Regions from separate parts of the Mediterraneibacter sp. 210702-DFI.3.120 genome, predicted to be linked through region 1. Evidence: predicted binding sites of a transcription regulator. Region 1 holds the regulator's gene; the other holds the start of a gene.
The links. Region 1 encodes HrcA, which represses chaperone genes, less so after heat shock. Its sites were predicted from a motif close to TGTTAGCACTCNNNNNNNNNGAGTGCTAACA; they were not measured.
Positions count from the first base shown of each region.

Region 2: LI162_RS04840 (co-chaperone GroES) is a predicted target of HrcA. The motif match lies at 4,575-4,605, and genes of this name have one in related genera.

Region 1 is NZ_JAJCNG010000001.1:7,810-19,047, reverse strand. It holds gene LI162_RS00080 (Rpn family recombination-promoting nuclease/putative transposase) at 129-1,121, shown strand; gene LI162_RS00075 (hypothetical protein) at 1,169-1,456, shown strand; gene LI162_RS00070 (GNAT family N-acetyltransferase) at 1,526-2,041, shown strand; gene LI162_RS00065 (glutamate-5-semialdehyde dehydrogenase) at 2,268-3,518, shown strand; gene hrcA (heat-inducible transcriptional repressor HrcA) at 3,867-4,916, shown strand; gene grpE (nucleotide exchange factor GrpE) at 4,950-5,603, shown strand; gene dnaK (molecular chaperone DnaK) at 5,652-7,523, shown strand; gene dnaJ (molecular chaperone DnaJ) at 7,673-8,881, shown strand; gene recO (DNA repair protein RecO) at 9,291-10,007, shown strand; gene LI162_RS00035 (V4R domain-containing protein) at 10,198-10,725, shown strand; gene LI162_RS00030 (sensor domain-containing diguanylate cyclase) at 10,728-11,238, shown strand, end outside.
Region 2 is NZ_JAJCNG010000006.1:40,960-52,197, forward strand. It holds gene dprA (DNA-processing protein DprA) at 1-1,095, shown strand, start outside; gene topA (type I DNA topoisomerase) at 1,109-3,184, shown strand; gene codY (GTP-sensing pleiotropic transcriptional regulator CodY) at 3,346-4,125, shown strand; gene LI162_RS04835 (hypothetical protein) at 4,144-4,455, shown strand; gene LI162_RS04840 (co-chaperone GroES) at 4,624-4,908, shown strand; gene groL (chaperonin GroEL) at 4,942-6,567, shown strand; gene guaB (IMP dehydrogenase) at 6,937-8,391, shown strand; gene LI162_RS04855 (peptidoglycan recognition protein family protein) at 8,695-9,378, shown strand; gene LI162_RS04860 (YqeG family HAD IIIA-type phosphatase) at 9,467-9,985, shown strand; gene efp (elongation factor P) at 10,063-10,620, shown strand; gene LI162_RS04870 (DUF5688 family protein) at 10,935-11,238, shown strand, end outside.

The DNA of each region.
Region 1 (11,238 bases):
TATTTCATTTGTCTGAATGTGTTATCGAAAGGATAACTTTATCTCATATTCAAGGCTGTATCAGCAGGAGATTCCATTTTGATGAGTTACAAAATAACAAAAGAATAAGAAACCAGGAGGAAGCGTCTATGGGAAAAGCAGATGTTAATGTGAATATCTGGCTAAGTGAGAAGAAAAGATTTGCGAATTTATTTAATGGTGTGATTTATGGTGGAAGGCAGGTGATATTGCCAGAGGATTTGGAAGAAGTGAATCCTGTTTCATCTGTTAGTGTGAAAAATCGGACCGGGAAAACAAAAAACATGAAAAAATACCGCGATATCATTATGAAATGGCGAAATCAGGCTACACTTGTGTTACTTGCAAATGAATCACAGGATAAGGTTCATTATGCAATGCCGCACAAGGTAATGCTTTATGATGGAATGGATTACGAAACACAGATTCGGAATAATTGGAAAAACTTTAATGACCGACGAAAGCAGAATAAAAAAGCAGGTCAGTCGTTAGAGCATCTTACCGCAGGAGAATATCTGTCGCGATTTCGAAAAAAAGATCGATTGATACCGATTATTTCATTAGTCTTTTATTATGGTTCAGAACCGTGGGATGGACCTGTTGATCTGTATGATATGTTTCGGTTGGAAGGAACGAAAGAAGAGAAAGAAATTTTGGAGAAATATCTTCCCAATTATAAAATCAATCTTGTAGACGCAGAACGATTGGAAGATGTTGAAAAATTTTCGGATGATTTACAAGTGATATTAACTATGCTAAGATATAGGGACAGTAAGGAAGAACTGAAACACTATATTGATGAAAATAAAAAGTTTTTTCAGAATGTTGATTATGAAACAAGTCAGGCGATGAAAGCATTTTTGAACATGAAACAAATACCAAGTGAAACAGAGCAGAAGGAGGAGATGGTAGATATGTGTAAGGCAATACAGGAAATGTATGATGATGGAGTGAAAGATGGAATTCAGCAAGGAATAGCAGCAACTATTAGAACGTGTCAAAATTTGAATGCTTCTAGAATAGAGACGTTTAATAATGTTCGGAAAGAGTATAAATTAACAGAGGAGCAAACAGAGGAATACTTAAACACATATTGGAAGTGAGGCTGAAACAAATACCACGAAAAACAGAGCAGAATGAGGAGAAAGAGATGAACGCAGTAGAAGCTTTAGATGAATTACAGCGCAAAGCAAGACATGATGATAAATTAAGAGAACAGTTCATAAAGACAAGGGATGCAGAAGATCCTCTTGGAGGATTCTGCTCTGTATGTCGTGAGACGGGTTATGAACTTTATCCGATGGATATTGTGCAGGCGGGAGATGAATTTTATGCCGCAATGAAGCGCAGTACGAATGGTGGCGGAGAGAATTCACCGGTGCTTACAGGAGAGGATGACCCTTATGAATTGTTTTTTGCAGGACTACAAGAACTGTAAAAATAATTTTAGTGTATAAGCATTAGACATAAATGAACAGAAGTGATTACAAAATAGGAAGATTTATTGATGATAAAGATAATTCGCGTTGGAAGAGAGCGCTTACGAGAAGCGTACGAAATTGTGAATAAGGTAGACCAGGGGATGAACGTTCCGGAATGGTTTGTTGCAGAAACGTATGAAGAATTTGATTTCTGGATGAAGAAGGAACGAGGTCTTTTATATCTTGCTGTTGATGAAGAGGGCAAGGCGGGAGCTATGTTTTTCGTAATTTTACCGGGCGCTCACCCGGATAATCTGGGATATGATCTTGGAATGGAGGAAGAGAAACTGAAGCTTTGTGCTATGATGGATACGGCGGCTGTATTACCAGAGTTTCGAGGGCACTATTTACAATATAAAATGATGCAGCACGCGGAAGGTGATTTGAGACAGATGGGATATCGCTACCTGCTTTGTACGGTGCATCCGGAAAATGTTTTCAGCAGATCAAATGTCATGAAACAGGGGTATCAGAAGATGCTTACGAAGGAAAAATATGGCGGATTCTTAAGAGATATCTGGATGAAAAATATTATAGAATAAGAAAACAAACATCGGAATAAACATCTGATGTTTGTTTTCACAGAAATGCACTAATACGTTAATACGTGAAAAAGATAAAGCAAAATACTGATATAATATAGAAAAAAGAAAAGGTGTGTGGTATACTCTCGACATAGCCTCTGGCAGGATTGCAGAAATGCCGAGGCATTCCTGAATGGAAACTGATAGAGATATTTAACGGCAGGCTGATGAAAGGAGCAATAAAATGGAGACATATATGCAGATGCTTGGAAGACTTGCAAAGAGTGCATCCCGTGAGGCAGCAAAGCTTGGAACGAAGGCAAAGAACAGAGGGCTTCTCGCAGTAGCGAATGAACTTGTAGAAGAGAGAGAATTGATTTTACAGGAGAATGCAAAGGATATTGAAGCTGCGAAAGCGAAAGGCGTGAAGCAGTCTTTGATTGATCGATTGGCACTGACGGAACAGCGAATTGAAGACATGGCAGAAGGTCTGCGTCAGATTGCAGCACTTGATGATCCCATCGGAGAAGTGCTTGGCATGAAGACAAGACCGAACGGGCTTCGTATCGGAAAGAAACGCGTACCGCTTGGCGTTGTCGGAATTATCTATGAATCCAGACCGAATGTGACAGCAGATGCATTCGGACTTTGCTTCAAGACTGGAAATGCGGTAATTCTTCGCGGAGGAAGTGATGCGATCCATTCCAATCGGGCAATTACCCGTGTAATCAAGGAAGGACTCCGCAAAGAGAAGTTATCTCAGGATCTCATCCTTCTTGTGGAAGATACAAGCAGAGAAGTTGTAAATGAGATGATGAAGATGCATGGCTGGATCGACGTCCTGATCCCAAGAGGCGGAGCGGGACTCATTGCAAATGTTGTCGCAAACAGTACGGTTCCGGTAATTGAGACAGGAACCGGAAATTGTCATGTATATGTTGATGAGACAGCAGACATTAAGATGGCAACAGATATTATTGAAAATGCAAAGACACAGCGCCTTGGTGTGTGTAATGCATGTGAATCACTTGTGATTCATTCCAAGATAGCAGATGCAGCTTTGCCGAAGATTGTAACAAGACTGAAGGAACATGGTGTAGAGATACGTGGAGATGAGAGAGCACAGGCAATCAGTTCAGAGATTATTCCGGCAACAGAAGAAGACTGGGGAACAGAGTACCTGGATGCAATTATTTCTGTAAAGATTGTTGATTCCATCGATGAGGCAATCACACATATCAATACATACAATACAGGACATTCTGAATCCATTATTACAAAGGATTACGACAATGCATTGAGATTCCAGGATGAGATCGATGCGGCAGCGGTTTATGTAAATGCATCAACAAGATTTACAGATGGATTCGAATTCGGATTCGGTGCAGAGATCGGAATCAGCACACAGAAGCTTCATGCAAGAGGCCCGATGGGACTCGAAGCATTGACAACAACAAAGTATATTATCTTCGGAAACGGACAGATCAGGGGATAGTATAGATAGCAGGTTTTAAAATCCAGGTCAATTAGTGTAAGTTAAATAAACTTGTCTTTGACCTGGATTTTATGTATCATAATTCAAGTCAACTTATGATTTGGCTATAAGCTTGCCTGGAATTCACAAAATTACAATCCAAGTCAACAATATTTCTATAAAATCACATTTCCTCCCCCAAAAAGCATCCTATTAATAAAATAAGAAGAAAATAAAAAACTTATAAAAATAACAATCAGTGTTGACAAACAGAAATCGAGGTGCTATCTTAGTATCTGTAAGGTGTTAGCACTCAAAAACAAAGAGTGCTAATAACAAACAAAGATGAACAGAAAGGGGAACACAGAGATGTCTGTAGAAGCTGAATTAAGTGAAAGAAAACTTACGATATTGAAAGCCATCATACAGAATTATCTGGAGACTGGCGAACCGGTCGGATCACGAACCCTTTCAAAATACACAGATTTGAAATTAAGTTCCGCAACGATAAGGAATGAGATGGCAGATCTGGAAGATCTTGGTTACATCTTCCAGCCACACACATCGGCAGGAAGAATTCCATCAGATAAGGGATATCGCTTTTATGTAGATCTTCTGATGGAGAATAAGGAGCAGGAGATTAGCAAACGAGAGGATGCACTTCTTGAGAAGACCGATAAGGTCGAGAAGGTACTCCAGCAGGCAGCAAAGGTTCTTGCTTCGAACACCAATTATGCAACGATGGTTTCCGCACCGGTCAACAGCCGGAACACATTGAAGTTCATTCAGCTATCACAGGTGGATGAAGAACAGATCGTAGCAGTCATCGTACTTGGTGGTAATGTGATCAAGAATAAGATCATTGAAGTTGGAGAAACCTTAAGTAACGAGAATCTGTTGAAGCTGAATATGCTTCTGAACACGACACTGAATGGATTATCCATTGATCAGATTACATTAGGTCTGATTGCCAGATTGAAAGAACAGGCTGGTATCCACAGCGAGGTTGTCGGCCATGTACTGGATGCAGTGGCAGAGATCATTCATGTAGATAATGACATGGAGATCTACACAAGCGGCGCAACGAATATTTTCAAATATCCGGAGCTTAGTGATAAGCAGAGCGCACAGGAGATCATCAGTGCATTTGAAGAGAAACAGCAGCTGGCAGATCTGGTGACAGAGACACTGGCAAGTGAGGAGAACAACGGCATACAGGTTTACATCGGAGATGAAACTCCGGTTAAGACCATGAAAGACTGCAGTGTTGTTACCGCCACATATGAGCTGGGAGAAGGTATGAAAGGAACGATTGGAATCATCGGTCCGAAGAGAATGGATTATGAACATGTCATGAAGACGCTGAAAACGCTGCAAAGTGAGTTGGATGCGATTTATAATAAAGAACCCAAAGAGTAATAATAGGAAGGTAGAAAGCTGGTGACAGAGAACATGAGCAAAGAAGATATGGTAAAAGAAGCTGTTGAAGAGGCAAAAGCAAAGGCTGCAAAAGAGCAGGCAGAAGCTGAAGAGACAGTAGAAACAGAAGATGCCCAGGGAGTTGAGGCTGAAGCGAAAGAAGCAACAGAGGAAGCAACTGAGACTGAAGGAGATTCAGAAGCAGCATCAGAAGGTAAGAAAAAGTTCTTCGGAAAGAAAGAGAAGAAGGACAAGAAAGACGAGAAGATCGAGGAACTCACAGACCGCGTTACTCGTCAGATGGCAGAGTTTGATAACTTCCGCAAGAGATCTGAGAAGGAGAAATCCCAGATGTACGAGATCGGAGCGAAAGATATCATAGAAAAGATTCTTCCGGTTGTAGACAACTTCGAGCGTGGACTTGGTTCCGTACCGGAGGAGGAGAAGAATGCTCCGTTCGTAGAAGGAATGGAGAAGATCTACAAACAGCTTATGACTACACTGGAATCCGTTGGAGTAAAACCAATCGAGGCAGTTGGTCAGGAATTCAATCCGGATTTCCACAACGCAGTGATGCATGTAGAAGATGAGGGGCTCGGTGAGAACATCATCGCAGAAGAATTCCAGAAAGGTTACATGTACCGTGAAAGTGTTGTAAGACACAGCATGGTAAAAGTAGCAAACTAATTTGATTTTTAACAAGATTCAGAGATTAGATAGAGGAGGAAATTTATCATGGGAAAAATTATTGGTATTGACCTTGGTACAACAAACAGCTGTGTAGCCGTTATGGAAGGTGGACAGCCAACAGTTATCGCGAATACAGAAGGTGCAAGAACAACACCGTCTGTTGTAGCATTTACAAAGACAGGAGAGCGTCTTGTAGGTGAGCCTGCAAAACGTCAGGCTGTAACAAACGCAGCAAGAACAATCTCATCCATCAAAAGAGAGATGGGAACAGATTATAAAGTAGATATTGACGACAAGAAATATTCTCCACAGGAGATTTCTGCAATGATCCTTCAAAAACTGAAAGCAGATGCAGAAGGATACCTTGGTGAGAAAGTAACAGAAGCTGTTATCACAGTTCCGGCTTACTTCAACGATGCTCAGCGTCAGGCTACAAAAGATGCAGGTAAGATCGCAGGACTTGATGTAAAACGTATCATCAACGAGCCTACAGCAGCTGCACTTGCTTATGGTCTTGACAACGAGAAAGAGCAGAAGATCATGGTTTACGACCTTGGTGGTGGTACATTCGACGTATCCGTTATCGAGATCGGTGATGGAGTTATCGAAGTACTTTCAACAGCCGGTAACAACAGACTTGGTGGAGATGACTTCGACCAGAAGATCACAGATTACATGCTTGCAGACTTCAAGGCAAAAGAAGGCGTAGATCTTTCAGCAGATAAGATGGCTCTTCAGAGATTAAGAGAAGCTGCAGAGAAAGCAAAGAAAGAGCTTTCAAGTGCAACAACAACAAATATCAACCTTCCGTTCATCACAGCAACAGCTGAAGGACCGAAGCATTTCGATATGAACCTTACAAGAGCTAAATTCGACGAGCTGACAAGAGACCTCGTAGAAAAGACTCAGGAACCGGTAAGACGTGCACTTTCTGACGCAGGAATCACAGCTTCCGAGCTTGGACAGGTACTTCTCGTTGGTGGATCAACACGTATTCCGGCTGTTCAGGAAGAAGTTAAGAGACTGACAGGCAAAGAGCCTAGCAAATCCCTTAACCCAGATGAGTGTGTAGCACTTGGTGCTTCCGTACAGGGTGGTAAACTTGCAGGAGATGCAGGCGCAGGAGACATCCTTCTTCTTGATGTAACTCCACTGTCACTGTCTATCGAGACAATGGGTGGTGTAGCTACAAGACTGATTGAGAGAAATACAACAATCCCGACAAAGAAGAGCCAGATCTTCTCAACAGCAGCAGATAACCAGACAGCTGTAGACATCAACGTTGTACAGGGTGAGAGACAGTTCGCAAGAGACAACAAGTCCCTCGGACAGTTCAGACTTGATGGAATCCCGCCGGCTCCACGTGGAATCCCGCAGATCGAAGTTACATTCGATATCGATGCAAATGGTATCGTAAATGTATCTGCTAAGGATCTTGGAACAGGTAAAGAGCAGCATATTACAATCACAGCAGGTTCTAATATGTCTGATGACGATATCGATAAAGCTGTAAAAGAAGCAGCTGAATTCGAGGCTCAGGATAAGAAACGTAAAGAAGCAATCGATACAAGAAACGAAGCAGACGCTATGGTATTCCAGACAGAGAAGGCAATCAAAGAGGTTGGCGACAAAGTCGATGCTACAGAGAAGGCAGCTGTAGAGGCTGACGTTCAGGCACTGAAAGATATCCTTGCAAAATCTGCTCCGGAGAACACAACAGAAGAGCAGGTAGCAGAGATCAAAGCTGCGAAGGAAAAACTGATGGAGAGCGCACAGAAACTGTTCACAAAGATGTATGAGCAGGCAGGTGCTGCAGCAGGTGCAGGTGCACAGGCTGGTCCTACACCAGAAGCTGGTCCGGCTCCGGATGGTTTCCAGGGTGATGATGTTGTAGACGGAGATTACAAAGAAGTCTAAAATATAGAAAAGATGCCGGTAAGACAGAAGAGAAACAGGCAGCAGGGCATCAGATAAATGAAGCATGAAGAGAAATTCTACGGAGCTTTGTAGCTTCGTAGAATTTCTTGAGGTTAAGAAAGAGATACAGAAAGGTTAGTATTTGTGTTATGGCAGAGGCAAAGAGAGATTATTATGAGGTGCTCGGCGTAAGCAAAGATGCAGATGATGCTACAATCAAGAAAGCATACCGCCAGCTTGCGAAGAAGTACCATCCAGATATGAATCCAGGGGATAAAGAAGCAGAAATAAAGTTTAAAGAGGCTTCCGAAGCCTATGCCGTTCTGAGTGACGCTGACAAACGTCGTCAGTATGATCAGTTCGGCCACGCTGCATTTGATGGCGGTGCCGGCGGCGGAGCAGGTGGATTCGGTGGCGGATTTAACTTCAATGGAGCAGATTTCAGCGACATTTTCGGAGATATCTTCGGAGATATGTTCGGTGGCTCCAGAAGAGGCGGCGCAAGCAATGGTCCTATGAAAGGGGCTAATATCAGAAAGAGCATCCGCATCACATTCGAGGAAGCTGTCTTCGGATGTGAGAAAGAACTGGATCTTGTGCTGAAAGATCCTTGCGAAGACTGTCACGGCACAGGTGCAAAGCCTGGAACATCACCGGAGACATGTCCAAAGTGCGGTGGTAAAGGTCAGGTCGTATATACATCCCAGTCCTTCTTTGGAACCGTACAGAATGTACAAACATGTCCGAACTGTGGTGGTTCCGGTAAGATCGTGAAAGAGAAATGTCCGAAATGTGCAGGTACAGGATATACATCCAGCAGAAAGAAGATCAAAGTTACGATTCCGGCAGGTATTGATAACGGACAGAGCGTACGCATCCGTGAAAAAGGAGAACCGGGAGTTAATGGAGGACCGAGAGGAGATCTCCTCGTTGAGGTTAACGTATCCAGACACCCAATCTTCCAGAGACAGGATATGCATATCTTCTCAACCGTTGCGATTTCCTTCGCAGTGGCTACACTCGGTGGCGATGTGAAGATTCCAACTGTAGACGGAGACGTTCTCTACACAGTAAAACCGGGAACAAAGACAGATACAAAAGTACGTCTGAAAGGAAAGGGAGTTCCATCCCTTAGAAATACTCAGGTAAGAGGAGATCATTATGTAACATTAGTGATCCAAACACCGGAGAGATTAAGCGCAGAGGCGAAAGAGGCTCTGAGAAAATTCGATGAGCTTAGTGGAAATACACTTCATCAGCATGATGACCTTGCTACAAAATCTGAGAAATCAGAGAAAAAAGGCAAGAAAAAAGGATTCATGGATAAGATGAAAGAGGCCTTTGAGGATAAAGAATAAAAAGAGAATGATGAGAGCGGCAGCTGCTGACTGAGAGGTTGGTGGCTGCCGCTTTTTAGCATATCTAGCGATGTAAGTCGCTAATACGCTGAAGAATATGATATGGGAATAATTGAAAAGCAGATTCAGGGAATCAAGGTTAAATAGATGATTTATAGCAAGTTTCTCTTGGTCTGGTTTTCCAAAATCTTAACATGTGTCAAACATCCAGCAAAACTCATATCCAAAAAAATCCCTCCTAGAACATCTCCTTGTATTTACACGCGAAATCGGATATATTAGAAGATATTGGAAATGCGTTGCACGAAGCATCCGCAGGCATCGTAGTTGTGGGTTTTGTCTCCAACATCTTTACAAATATAGCAGAAAGAAGGTGACTTTCATCGTGAATCAGATCGTTTTGACAGGAATGGTGCTTTCTGTCGCACCGGTGGGCGAGTACGACCGCAGAGTTGTCATACTTACAAAAGAACAGGGGAAGATCTCAGCCTTTGCAAAGGGATCAAGAAGACCAAACAGTCCTCTAGTGGGAGCGGTGAATCCATTTACTTTCGGTGAATTCATCATGTATGAAGGTCGTTCTTCTTACACAATTCAGTCTGTAAATGTATCAAATTATTTTTCAGAATTGAGAGCAGATGTGGTAGGTGCATATTATGGCTTTTATTTCCTTGAGGTTGCGAATTACTATGCGAGGGAACGAAATGATGAGCGGGAACTTTTAAAATTACTTTATCAGACGATGCGTGCGCTGACAAATCCACATCTTCCGAATCAGTTGATCCGTTACATTTTCGAGTTGAAAGTGCTGACAATCAACGGACAGGGACCGCAGGTGTTCCAGTGTGTACAGTGTGGCGACCGGACGAGGCCGGCAGTGTTCAGCGCGGCGAAGGGCGGACTTGTGTGTAATGAATGTGACGGAGAAGTGAGAGATGGAATGTTTCTTGACGGTTCTACGCTGTATACGATGCAGTATATTGAATCCAGTACAATTGAGAAATTATATACATTTAACGTGAAGCCGGAAGTGCTGGAGAAGTTTGGACGTGTGATGGGACGGTTGATGAAGATGTATGTAGATAAGGAGTTCAAGTCTCTGGAGATACTGCAGACATTGCTGTGATATTTGGGGTATTATTTAAAAATTCTCAACAACATTTAAGACATTATGCAATTGTTGAATCATGAAAAAAATCATGCTATACTACGGTTATATCACCTGTTACATGACAGTGTGAAACGAGTGCATTTTGTTGTAAATGTAATAGTAGCAGAGGAAAGAAAAGAGAAAAATGATGGACGAGAACATTTTTATGAAGGAGAAGAAACCGATTTCTTTCGAAGACTACCTTGAATATGATGAGAACAGCAGGGGGAATCTTGGAGGAGAACTCCCTGTGATTGTATATCGGCTATTGGAATATTCTATAAAAGACGAGCTTGCGGTACGTTACGGAAGAGCAGAACAGGTTGAGATTTTCCGAAATGCGGGAAGGAAAGCGGGAGAATTTTTTGCACGTAAGATGCTGAATCTGAATCAGCCGCTGGATCAGTTTGTGGGTGAACTCCAGAAGAAGATGGCAGAAATGAAGATTGGAGTACTCCGTATTGAATCAGTAGACGAGGAGAGCGGGCAGATCATTCTGACCGTCTCGGAAGATGCGGACTGTTCGGGGCTTCCGGTGCTTGGTGAGACTGTCTGCAATTATGATGAAGGATTTATTTCCGGAATTTTATCTTTATACTCTGGAAAGGAATATGTAGCAGTGGAAACGGACTGCTGGGCTACAGGAGGCCGTGTCTGCCGTTTCCAGGCAGATGTAAGAGAAGGTGACAGTTAGTTATGGAAGAGAAAAACTGTGAGATATTATTTGAATATCTGAGGGATATTATATATGATTCCGAGAATGCAAAGTTGGATCTTGAACAGCTGGACGAACCTTTTTGGAAACTTGGAAAAGGTCTTCAATATCTGGATAAAGCGGTGAAAGAAGTGAAGCATTATTCAGCGGAGATTTCAAAGGGAAATCTGTCAATTGAAGCGCCGGGGCGAGATAATTTCCTCTGTGAGAATCTGAAGAATATCCATGCGAATCTGAACCATCTCACCTGGCAGGCAAAGCAGGTGGCGAAAGGGGATTATTCTCAGAGTGTTTCTTATCTGGGAGAATTTTCAGAAGCATTTAATACAATGACAAAGCAGTTGAAAGAACGAGAAGAGGAACTTGAAGAAGAGGCTTACAGAGACAAACTTACAGGGATTGGAAATCGTCATCTGTTCCATGAACGGGCGGAGACGATGCTTGCTACAGGAAAGAAGATTGTCTTTTGTTATTGTGATCTTGATCATTTGA
Region 2 (11,238 bases), on a different contig from region 1:
TTTGAATACTGGTTTTCTACGATTCGAAAACTATCTGCAAGAAAAAAGTATCTGCTCCGAGAACTCATAGGAAGTGGAAAGAAGATATATTATATAGAAGAAACTGAAATTACAGGAATTGAATTCCTTACAGAGGAAGAAAAAGAGGGATTAAAAAAAGCCCGGAAAGAGAAAACGAAAGAACAATTAAAAGAAGAGTTTTACAAAATGCAGGAACATGGAATCGAATTTATTCCATTTTTTTCAAAAGAATATCCTCCGGGGCTGGCTGAGATACCAGATCCACCGTTTGCTCTTTTTGTGAAAGGAACGTGTCCGGGAGCCAAGAAGAGGGCAGCAATTGTCGGAGCAAGGGGTTGTAGTGGATATGGAGAACATTATACAAGAGAATTTGCGGAAGTACTGGCGGCAGCAGGTGTTGATATCATCAGTGGCATGGCGAAAGGAATCGATGGAACAGGACAAAGGGCAGCATTGAATGCAGGGGGAAAATCGTATGCTGTTTTAGGGAGTGGAGTAGATGTCTGTTATCCAAGGGATCATATCGGTTTATATATGGATATCATAGAACACGGAGGTGGAATCCTTTCGGAATTTCCACCGGGAACCCCTCCGCTTGCAATGAATTTTCCAATGAGGAACCGGATCATCAGCGGCCTGTCAGATGCGGTTCTGGTAATGGAGGCCCGGATAAGAAGTGGCTCTTTGATTACAGCAGATATGGCACTGGAGCAGGGAAAGGATGTTTATGCCCTTCCGGGACCGCTGGACAGTCCTTTGAGTGCCGGGTGTAATCACCTGATCCAACAGGGTGCCGGAATCCTTCTGAATCCTAAAAATCTGCTGGAAGAATGGGGGATTGAAACAAATGTTTTGTGCAGAAACACGGAGATAAAAAACGAGAAAAATAAAAAAGTGCTTGAAAGTACAGATGATTTGGTGTATAGTTGTGTCGGTTTGTATCCTAAGAATGTGGATCAGATTGCGCAGGAATCTCGGGTGGAGATCAGAAAATTGATGAGCATTCTTGTTACACTGGAACTGCAGGGATACATTCGTGAAATAACAAAGAATTATTATATCAGAATAAAATAGGAGTATAGTTTTTATGGCACATTATCTTGTAATCGTGGAGTCTCCTGCAAAGGTGAAGACGATTAAAAAGTTTCTAGGAAGCAATTATACAGTTGTAGCGTCACAGGGACACGTCAGGGATCTGCCGAAAAGTCAGCTTGGAATTGACGTGGAGAATGATTACGAACCAAAATATATTACCATTCGTGGAAAAGGAGAGATTCTTGCAACGCTCAGAAAAGAGGCGAAGAAATCAGACAAAGTTTATCTTGCAACCGACCCTGACCGTGAAGGAGAGGCTATTTCCTGGCATCTTGCTGCTGCCTTGAAGCTGGACGAGAAGAAAATGCGCCGTATTACATTTAATGAGATTACAAAGAATGCTGTGAAAGCATCTTTGAAAGCACCACGCGATATTGACATGGATCTTGTAGATGCACAGCAGGCAAGAAGAGAGCTTGACCGTATGGTTGGATATAAGATCAGTCCATTGCTTTGGGCAAAGGTAAAGCGTGGGTTGAGTGCCGGACGTGTACAGTCAGTCGCACTTCGTATTGTTGCAGACAGGGAAGCAGAGATTGATGCATTTATTCCGGAAGAGTACTGGTCATTGGATGCACAACTGAAAGTAAAAGGTGAGAAACGTCCTCTGACAGCGAAGTTCTACGGAACAGAGAAGAAAAAGATGACGATCCATTCAAAAGAAGAGATGGACGAGATCTTAAAGAAATTAGAGAACGAAGAGTTCCAGATTACAGATATCAAGAACAGTGAGAGGACGCGTAAAGCACCACTCCCATTTACGACAAGTACGCTGCAGCAGGAAGCTGCCAAGGCATTGAACTTTGGTACACAGAAGACAATGCGTATTGCACAGCAGCTGTATGAAGGTGTGGACATTAAAGGGAATGGAACAGTCGGTGTGATTACTTATCTTCGTACGGATTCTACACGTATTTCAGAGGAAGCTGATGCAGCAGCAAGAAGCTATATTGCTGAGACTTACGGGGAAGCATATGTAGCAGAAGGAACAAAAACAAAGTCTGCAGATAAGAAGATTCAGGATGCGCATGAGGCGATCCGCCCGACAGATATTACACGCACACCGGCAGCAATCAAGGATTCATTAAGCAGAGATCAGTTCCGTCTGTATCAGCTGATCTGGAAACGCTTCACAGCAAGCCGCATGCAGCCGGCGAAGTATGAGACAACAGCAGTCAAGATCGGAGCCGGTGAGTACTGCTTTACTGTATCAACAGCAAGGGTTGCATTTGATGGATTTCGCTCTGTGTATGTAGAGGCAGAGGAAGAGAAGGAAGAGAGCAATGTACTGGTCGGACATCTTAGCATGGATTCTGTTCTTACAAAAGAAGAATTTGATCCAAAGCAACATTTTACGCAGCCGCCGGCACATTATACAGAGGCGAGTCTTGTAAAGACAATGGAAGAGCTTGGGATCGGACGTCCAAGTACCTATGCCCCAACCATTTCTCTGATCCTTGGAAGAAGATATATTACAAAAGAAGGCAAGAATCTTTATCTGACAGAGATTGGTGAAGTTGTTAATAATATTATGAAACAGTCATTCCCAAGTATTGTAGATGTTCATTTTACAGCGAATATGGAAGGTCTTCTTGATATGGTTGAAGAAGGAAAGGTTCCGTGGAAGGAAGTAATCCGTAATTTCTATCCGGATCTTGAGGAAGCTGTTGAAATTGCAGAGAAAGAGCTTGAGGAAGTTAAGATTGAAGATGAAGTAACAGATGTGATCTGTGAAGAGTGCGGTCGTAACATGGTGATCAAATACGGTCCGCATGGTAAATTCCTTGCATGCCCGGGATTCCCGGAATGCAGAAATACAAAACCATATCTGGAAAAGATCGGAGTTCCGTGTCCTGTGTGTGGAAAAGAAGTTGTTATCCGCAAAACGAAAAAGGGAAGAAAGTATTATGGATGTGAGGATAATCCGGAATGCGAATTTATGTCCTGGCAGAAGCCATCCAGTAAGAAATGTCCTGAATGTGGTGGATACATGGTAGAAAAAGGCAATAAATTAGTTTGTGCTGATGAAAAGTGCGGATATGTGGAAACAATTAAGAAAGAAGATTAAATATTTCAAAAAACAGAAAAACACAACGTTGCTATTTTCTGAATTGTATGATAATATAAGCTAGTAAGGAATTTGAAATTTGATTTGTGTATACAACTTGGGAAATAATAGTTACTGTTTGCTAGAAGTAGTGAATAAGAGCAAATCATGTGGAGGAGACAATGAGCGTACAATTATTGGATAAGACCAGAAAGATTAATAAGTTGCTGCATAATAATAACTCCAGCAAAGTTGTGTTTAATGATATCTGTGCGGTACTGACAGAGATTTTGGACTCAAATGTGCTGGTAGTCAGCAAGAAGGGAAAGATTCTTGGAGTCAGCAAAAGCAATAAGGTGAGAGAAATCAGTGAACTGATCACAGAATCTGTAGGATCTCATATTGATAATATGCTTAATGAAAGATTGCTGAGTGTTCTGTCTACAAAAGAGAATGTTAATCTGGAGACACTTGGTTTTTCTTCAGATGCTGTGGAAGGATGTCAGGCAATCATCACACCGATCGATATTGCCGGGGAGCGTCTCGGAACATTGTTTATCTACAAACAGGATGCAACGTATTCTATTGATGATATTATTCTCAGTGAATATGGTACTGCTGTAGTAGGACTTGAGATGCTTCGTTCAGTGAATGAAGAAAGTGCGGAAGAGACAAGAAAAGAACATGTCGTTCAGGCAGCAATCAGCACACTTTCTTTCTCAGAGCTGGAAGCAATCATTCATATCTTTAAAGAACTTGATGGTACAGAGGGAATCCTGGTTGCCAGCAAGGTAGCGGATCGTGTGGGAATTACAAGATCGGTTATCGTGAATGCACTTCGCAAGTTTGAAAGTGCAGGAGTAATTGAATCACGTTCTTCAGGAATGAAAGGAACTTATATTAAAGTTCTGAATGATTATGTATTTACAGAGCTCGAGAGGATTGAGAAAGAGCGGATGTAAGCAGAAGGAGAAGACAAGATGTACGAGGGAAATCCGGTTGATCTGCAGATGGAAAAAGTGATTTCAGCAGATGCTATTTTTGATGATACAACAAGAGTCTGTAAGGTGGATCATTATGATACAGAAGAAGATTACATTTATCTTGAAGTGATGGAAGATCCTCTGACAACGATTCTGCTGGATGCAAAATACAGATGTTATATTTCAACGGGGACAGAGCTGTTGTGTTGCTCCGGTGTTGTGAAAGAGAGATACCAGTCGGAAGACAGGAATCTACTGAAGTTTAAAATTGAGAACGGATTCTATGAGATGAACGAAAGAAGATCATAGAGAAGTTTTAGAGACGAAAGAAAAGCTGTGAGGCAGAGAAAGCCCCATGGCTTTTCTTTTATAAAAAATATGTAAACTGTGTTGACAAATGAAATGGGGAGTGCTATTTTATATTCATGGGTTAGCACTCAAGAGAAATGAGTGCTAATAAAGTAAGGAGGAATTACAATGAAATTAGTACCATTAGGTGACAAGATCGTTTTAAAACAGTTAGAAGCAGAAGAGACAACAAAGTCCGGAATCGTATTACCGGGACAGGCAAAAGAGAAACCACAGGAAGCAGAAGTAATCGCAGTCGGACCTGGCGGAGTTGTGGATGGAAAAGAAGTTGTAATGCAGGTTAAGGTTGGAGATAAAGTAATTTATTCCAAATATGCCGGAACAGATGTAGAGCTTGAAGGAGAGAAATACATCATTGTAAAGCAGAATGATATTCTTGCAATTGTAGAGTAATACCCAGACAAATATAAAGGAGATGCAGTTAAAATGGCAAAGGAAATCAAATACGGATCAGAAGCAAGAGCAGCACTTGAAAGAGGTGTGAATCAGTTAGCTGATACAGTTAAAGTAACATTAGGACCAAAAGGAAGAAACGTAGTACTTGATAAATCATTCGGTGCTCCGCTTATTACAAATGATGGTGTAACAATCGCGAAAGAGATTGAACTGGAAGATGGATTTGAGAACATGGGTGCACAGCTGATCAGAGAAGTTGCAGCTAAGACAAATGATGTTGCCGGAGATGGTACAACAACAGCTACAGTTCTTGCACAGGCAATGGTTCACGAAGGAATGAAGAACCTTGAGGCAGGAGCAAACCCGATCGTTCTGAGAAAAGGAATGAAGAAAGCTACAGATAAAGCAGTAGAAGCAATCCGTGAGATGAGCAGCAAAGTCAACGGAAAAGAGCAGATCGCAAGAGTTGCTGCAGTTTCTTCAGGAGATGATGAAGTTGGACAGATGGTTGCAGATGCAATGGAAAAAGTATCCAACGACGGAGTTATCACAATCGAAGAGTCTAAGACAATGCAGACAGAGCTTGACCTTGTAGAAGGTATGCAGTTTGACCGTGGATACATTTCCGCATATATGGCAACAGATATGGAGAAGATGGAAGCAGTTCTGGATGATCCATATATTCTGATCACAGATAAGAAGATTTCCAATATCCAGGAGATTCTTCCGGTTCTTGAGCAGATCGTTCAGTCTGGAGCAAGACTTCTTATTATCGCTGAAGATATCGAGGGTGAGGCACTCACAACTCTGATCGTGAATAAACTGCGTGGAACATTCAACGTTGTAGCAGTAAAAGCACCTGGATATGGTGACAGAAGAAAAGAGATGCTTCAGGATATCGCAATTCTGACAGGTGGACAGGTGATTTCTGAAGAACTCGGATTCGACCTTAAAGAAACTACAATGGATCAGCTTGGACGTGCAAAATCTGTTAAGGTTCAGAAAGAGAATACAGTTATCGTTGACGGATGTGGAGACAAGAACGCAATCGCAGATCGTGTTGGACAGATCAAGAAAGCAATCGAAGAGACAACATCTGATTTCGACAGAGAGAAACTTCAGGAGAGACTTGCAAAACTTGCAGGCGGAGTTGCTGTTATCCGTGTAGGTGCAGCTACAGAGACAGAGATGAAAGAAGCTAAACTTCGTATGGAAGATGCTCTGAATGCTACAAAAGCAGCAGTTGAAGAAGGAATCATCGGTGGTGGTGGATCCGCATACATCCATGTTTCTAAGAAGGTAAAAGAATTCGCAGAGACTCTTGAGGGAGATGAGAAGACAGGTGCCAAGATTATCCTGAAAGCACTGGAAGCTCCGCTGGCTCAGATCGCGAAGAATGCAGGACTTGAGGGAGCAGTTATTGTAAACAAAGTAAGAGAGTCTGAAGTAGGAACAGGATTCGATGCTTACAATGAGACATATGTAGATATGGTTGAGAAGGGAATCCTTGATCCGGCGAAGGTTACAAGAAGTGCTCTTCAGAACGCAACAAGTGTTGCTTCTACACTTCTTACAACAGAGTCTGTTGTATCTACAATTAAAGAGGATACACCGGCTATGCCAGCAGGCGGAGCAGGTGGAATGGGAATGATGTAATCTATCCATCAGGAAGATTTGCAGAATTTCTATAAGAATATAATAAAAGAGCTGTTACATAGAGATCTGTAGCAGCAGGAACAGAGGGTTCTATCACATTTTCGTAATGTCAGATAGAACCTTTTGTTTGTTCTAAAAAAGGCTCAGTTTGTCGCATAGATAATAAATAAAGGAGTACTTATAAGTAAAACTTAATAATAGAGGTTAAAATAAATCAATACAAATTATGAGCACATCAGGGAAAATACTCTTGACATCCTTCGGGAATTTCTGTAGTATATCAGTTAATAATTACAAAAGATTTTTAGATACATTAACTGCCATTTCAAAGCAGTTTCATGGGTTCTTAAGAAAGAGAGGTAAAGTATAATGGGTAAGATTATAGGGGAAGGTATTACATTTGATGATGTTCTTCTTGTACCGGCTTATTCAGAAGTAATTCCGAATCAGGTAGATCTGTCAACACATCTGACAAAGAAAATCGTATTGAATATTCCGATGATGAGTGCAGGAATGGATACTGTTACAGAACATAGAATGGCAATCGCTATGGCTCGCCAGGGTGGAATCGGAATCATCCATAAGAATATGTCTATTGAAGCACAGGCAGAGGAAGTTGATAAGGTGAAACGTTCTGAGAATGGTGTTATTACAGATCCTTTCTTTCTTTCACCGGAGCATACACTTGAAGATGCAAATGACCTGATGGCAAAATACCGTATTTCAGGTGTGCCGATTACAGAGGGACGTAAACTTGTCGGAATCATCACAAACCGTGACCTGAAGTTCGAGACAGATTTCTCTAAGAAAATCAAAGAATCCATGACTTCAGAAGGACTTGTTACAGCAAAAGAAGGAATTACATTAGAGGAAGCAAAAAGGATTCTTGCCAAAGCAAGAAAAGAGAAACTTCCGATCGTAGATGATGAGGGTAATCTGAAAGGACTTATCACGATCAAAGATATTGAGAAACAGATCAAGTACCCACTGTCAGCAAAGGATGAGCAGGGAAGACTTCTCTGTGGAGCAGCTGTTGGTATCACAGCAAACTGTCTGGAGCGTGTAGAAGCACTTGTGAAATCTCATGTAGATGTTGTTGTTATGGACTCAGCACATGGTCATTCAGCGAATGTTATCCGCACAGTGAAGATGGTTAAGGATGCATTCCCGGATCTTCAGGTGATCGCTGGAAATGTGGCTACAGGAGAGGCTACAAGAGCACTGATCGAAGCTGGTGTAGATGCAGTTAAAGTTGGTATCGGACCTGGATCTATCTGTACAACACGTATCGTTGCAGGTATTGGTGTACCTCAGGTTTCAGCTGTTATGGATTGTTACGAAGTTGCTAAAGAGTATGGTATTCCGATCATTGCAGATGGTGGTATCAAGTACTCAGGAGATATGACAAAGGCAATCGCAGCAGGTGCGAATGTATGTATGATGGGAAGCATCTTTGCAGGATGTGATGAAAGCCCGGGAACATTCGAACTGTACCAGGGAAGAAAATATAAAGTATATCGTGGAATGGGATCCATCGCAGCGATGGAGAACGGAAGTAAAGACCGTTATTTCCAGGAGAATGCAAAGAAACTTGTTCCGGAAGGAGTAGAAGGACGTGTAGCTTACAAGGGATCTGTAGAAGATACGGTATTCCAGCTCATGGGTGGACTTCGTTCAGGAATGGGATATTGCGGAACACACACAATCGAAGAACTCAAAGAGAACGGAAGATTTGTGAAGATCTCTGCGGCATCATTGAAAGAAAGTCATCCACATGACATTCATATTACAAAAGAAGCTCCGAACTACAGTGTAGACGAGTAATTGGGAAGTTTGCAGATTTTATGCAGACTGATAATTTGGAAGTACTGCGGATATTCCGCATTACCTGACGGGATGAAAAATCACATCCCTGATATAATAAAATAATATATAGGAACGCCTTGAGGAATTCCCGGAGGTTCAGTGAGAGCTGGATCTGCCGGGAATTTCTCTTTTATACGAATATAAAACAGTTAAGACAAAATTCATAAATGGTTAAGAAACATATGGTATAATAGCTGAAATAAGAAGATGTTTGTTTTAAACGATGGAAATGAGAGAATTAAAAATCAGGAGAAATACCGAATGAGTACGTCAAGACGAAATCAGCTGGCAGGGCGGAAAACATTGCCGAAGAATACACGAAGGAAGAAAAAGCGAGGCAGGAAAATGCTGCGGATCATAATGATCCCATTAATGATTTTACTGCTTTTTCTTCTTTTTAAATCCTGTATACAAAAGAAAAATCAATATGCTGATGTGGATGCTACGCAGCCGGAGATGGATGTACAGTTATTAGATGTAAATCCGTATTCCAGACCAGGGACAACAATTGACCATGTGAATGGGATTGTTGTCCATTACACAGCGAATCCGGGGAGTACAGCGCAGGATAACAGAGATTATTTTAATGGTCTCAAAGATAGCCATGAGACTTCGGCAAGCAGTAATTTTGTGATAGGATTGGAAGGAGAGATTATTCAGTGTATTCCGACCTGGGAGATGTCATATGCTTCAAATGACCGCAATGCGGATACGATTTCGATTGAATGTTGTCATCCGGATGAGAATGGAAAGTTTACTGATGCAACATACCGCTCACTTGTACAACTTACAGCATGGCTTTGTGCAAAATATGATCTGACAGCAGATCAGGTGATCCGTCACTATGATGTAACCGGAAAAATCTGTCCGAAATATTTTGTAGAGGATGAGGACGCATGGGTAGAATTCAGGAGAAATGTGCAGGATGCGTTGGAAAAACAGTAGACATCATTTCACTGAATTGTTATAATGAAATCAATTCTTGGGATCATAGAAGAATTGATTTCAAAGCTTACGGAGTTAGATGAAAATAATGTTTGAAAAATTTTTTCCAGATGAATATTTGGGATCGACTTATAAGATCCCTTTTGAAAAACTATATGAGCAAGGATACCGGGGGGTAATCTTTGATATTGATAATACATTAGTTCCTCACGGTGCACCGGCAGATGAACGTGCAAAGAGACTGTTTCAGAGACTGAGAGAGATTGGTTTTGAAAGCTGTCTGTTGTCCAACAATCAGAAAAAACGTGTAGAGATGTTTAATCAGGAGATCCAGACACATTATATTTATAATGCGCTGAAGCCTGCAAGAAAGAATTATCTTCATGCGATGGAGATCATGGGAACAGATCAGACGAACACGCTGTTTGTCGGCGATCAGCTTTTTACAGACGTATGGGGCGCAAAGAGGGTCGGAATACACAACATTTTAGTGCATCCGATCAATCCAAAAGAAGAGATTCAGATCGTTTTAAAGCGGTATTTAGAGAAGATTGTGCTTCATTTCTATAAGAAGAGCAAAAAAAGATTGAAAAAAGTCGCAAATTAGTATAGAATGGTAGAAGCAAAAAGTCTGTAACGAACAGTTACATTGTCTGAACGAAATGCAATTAAGGAGGATTATACATGGTTTCAGCAGGAGATTTTAAGAATGGTTTAACAATTGAGATTGAGGGAAATATTTTCCAGATTTTGGAATTCCAGCACGTTAAACCTGGTAAAGGTGCAGCGTTCGTAAGAACAAAACTGAAAAACATCATCAGTGGTGGTGTAGTAGAGAAGACATTCCGTCCGACAGAGAAGTTCGAGAATGCACACATTGAGAGAAAGGAAATGCAGTATCTGTATCAGGATGGAGATCTGTATAACTTCATGGATGTAGAGACATATGATCAGATCGCTCTCAACGCTGATGTAGTTGGAGACGCTCTGAAATTTGTAAAAGAGAATGAGAATGTTAAGATCTGTTCCCATAAGGGTAACGTATTCTCAGTTGAGCCGCCGCTGTTCGTAGAACTGGCAATCACAGAGACAGAACCGGGATTCAAGGGTGACACAGCTCAGGGAGCTACAAAGCCTGCAATCGTTGAGACAGGAGCTACTGTTATGGTACCGCTGTTTGTTGAGACAGGTGATGTTCTTAAGATCGATACACGTACAGGCGAGTATCTGTCAAGAGTTTAATTACGAATTTAGTACAGTTTAAGCTGTATTTCAAAAAGGAATCTGTATTATGCAGGTTCCTTTTTTCTTTGACAAAATCAGATGAAATTCTCTGTTTTCACTAAAAAAATCAATTCGGATTTATGCAAAATTCTGGCTTGCTTTTTAAGGAAGGCCTGTCTATAATAAAGAACACATAATATTTGTTCTAAATTTTAAGAAATTCTATTTGGAGAGATTCTGAACTCTCCGGGAAATTCTAACTCAATTGAAATAGTACATTTCGTACTGGTTTCTCATTTTAATTTTATGAACCGCAATCAGGAAGGAGAAGAGTGAATTATACAGAATTTGTAAATGCGGTAAAGGAAAAACTGACTCAGGAGTTAAATGGAGGTGTCAGGGTAAACGTCTATACGACGAAAAAAAATAATGCAACAGAGCGTACAGGACTAATCCTGGAGACGCCGGGTGTTAATATATCGCCGACAATCTATCTGGAAGAATTTTTTGAACTATATGAAAAAGGGAAACAGATGGATTGGATCATTGAAGATCTGGTGGGGCTATATGAAGAAATCCGACAGGAAAAATCATGGGATTATGAGAGAATGCTTTCTTTCGAAGGGGTAAAAGACA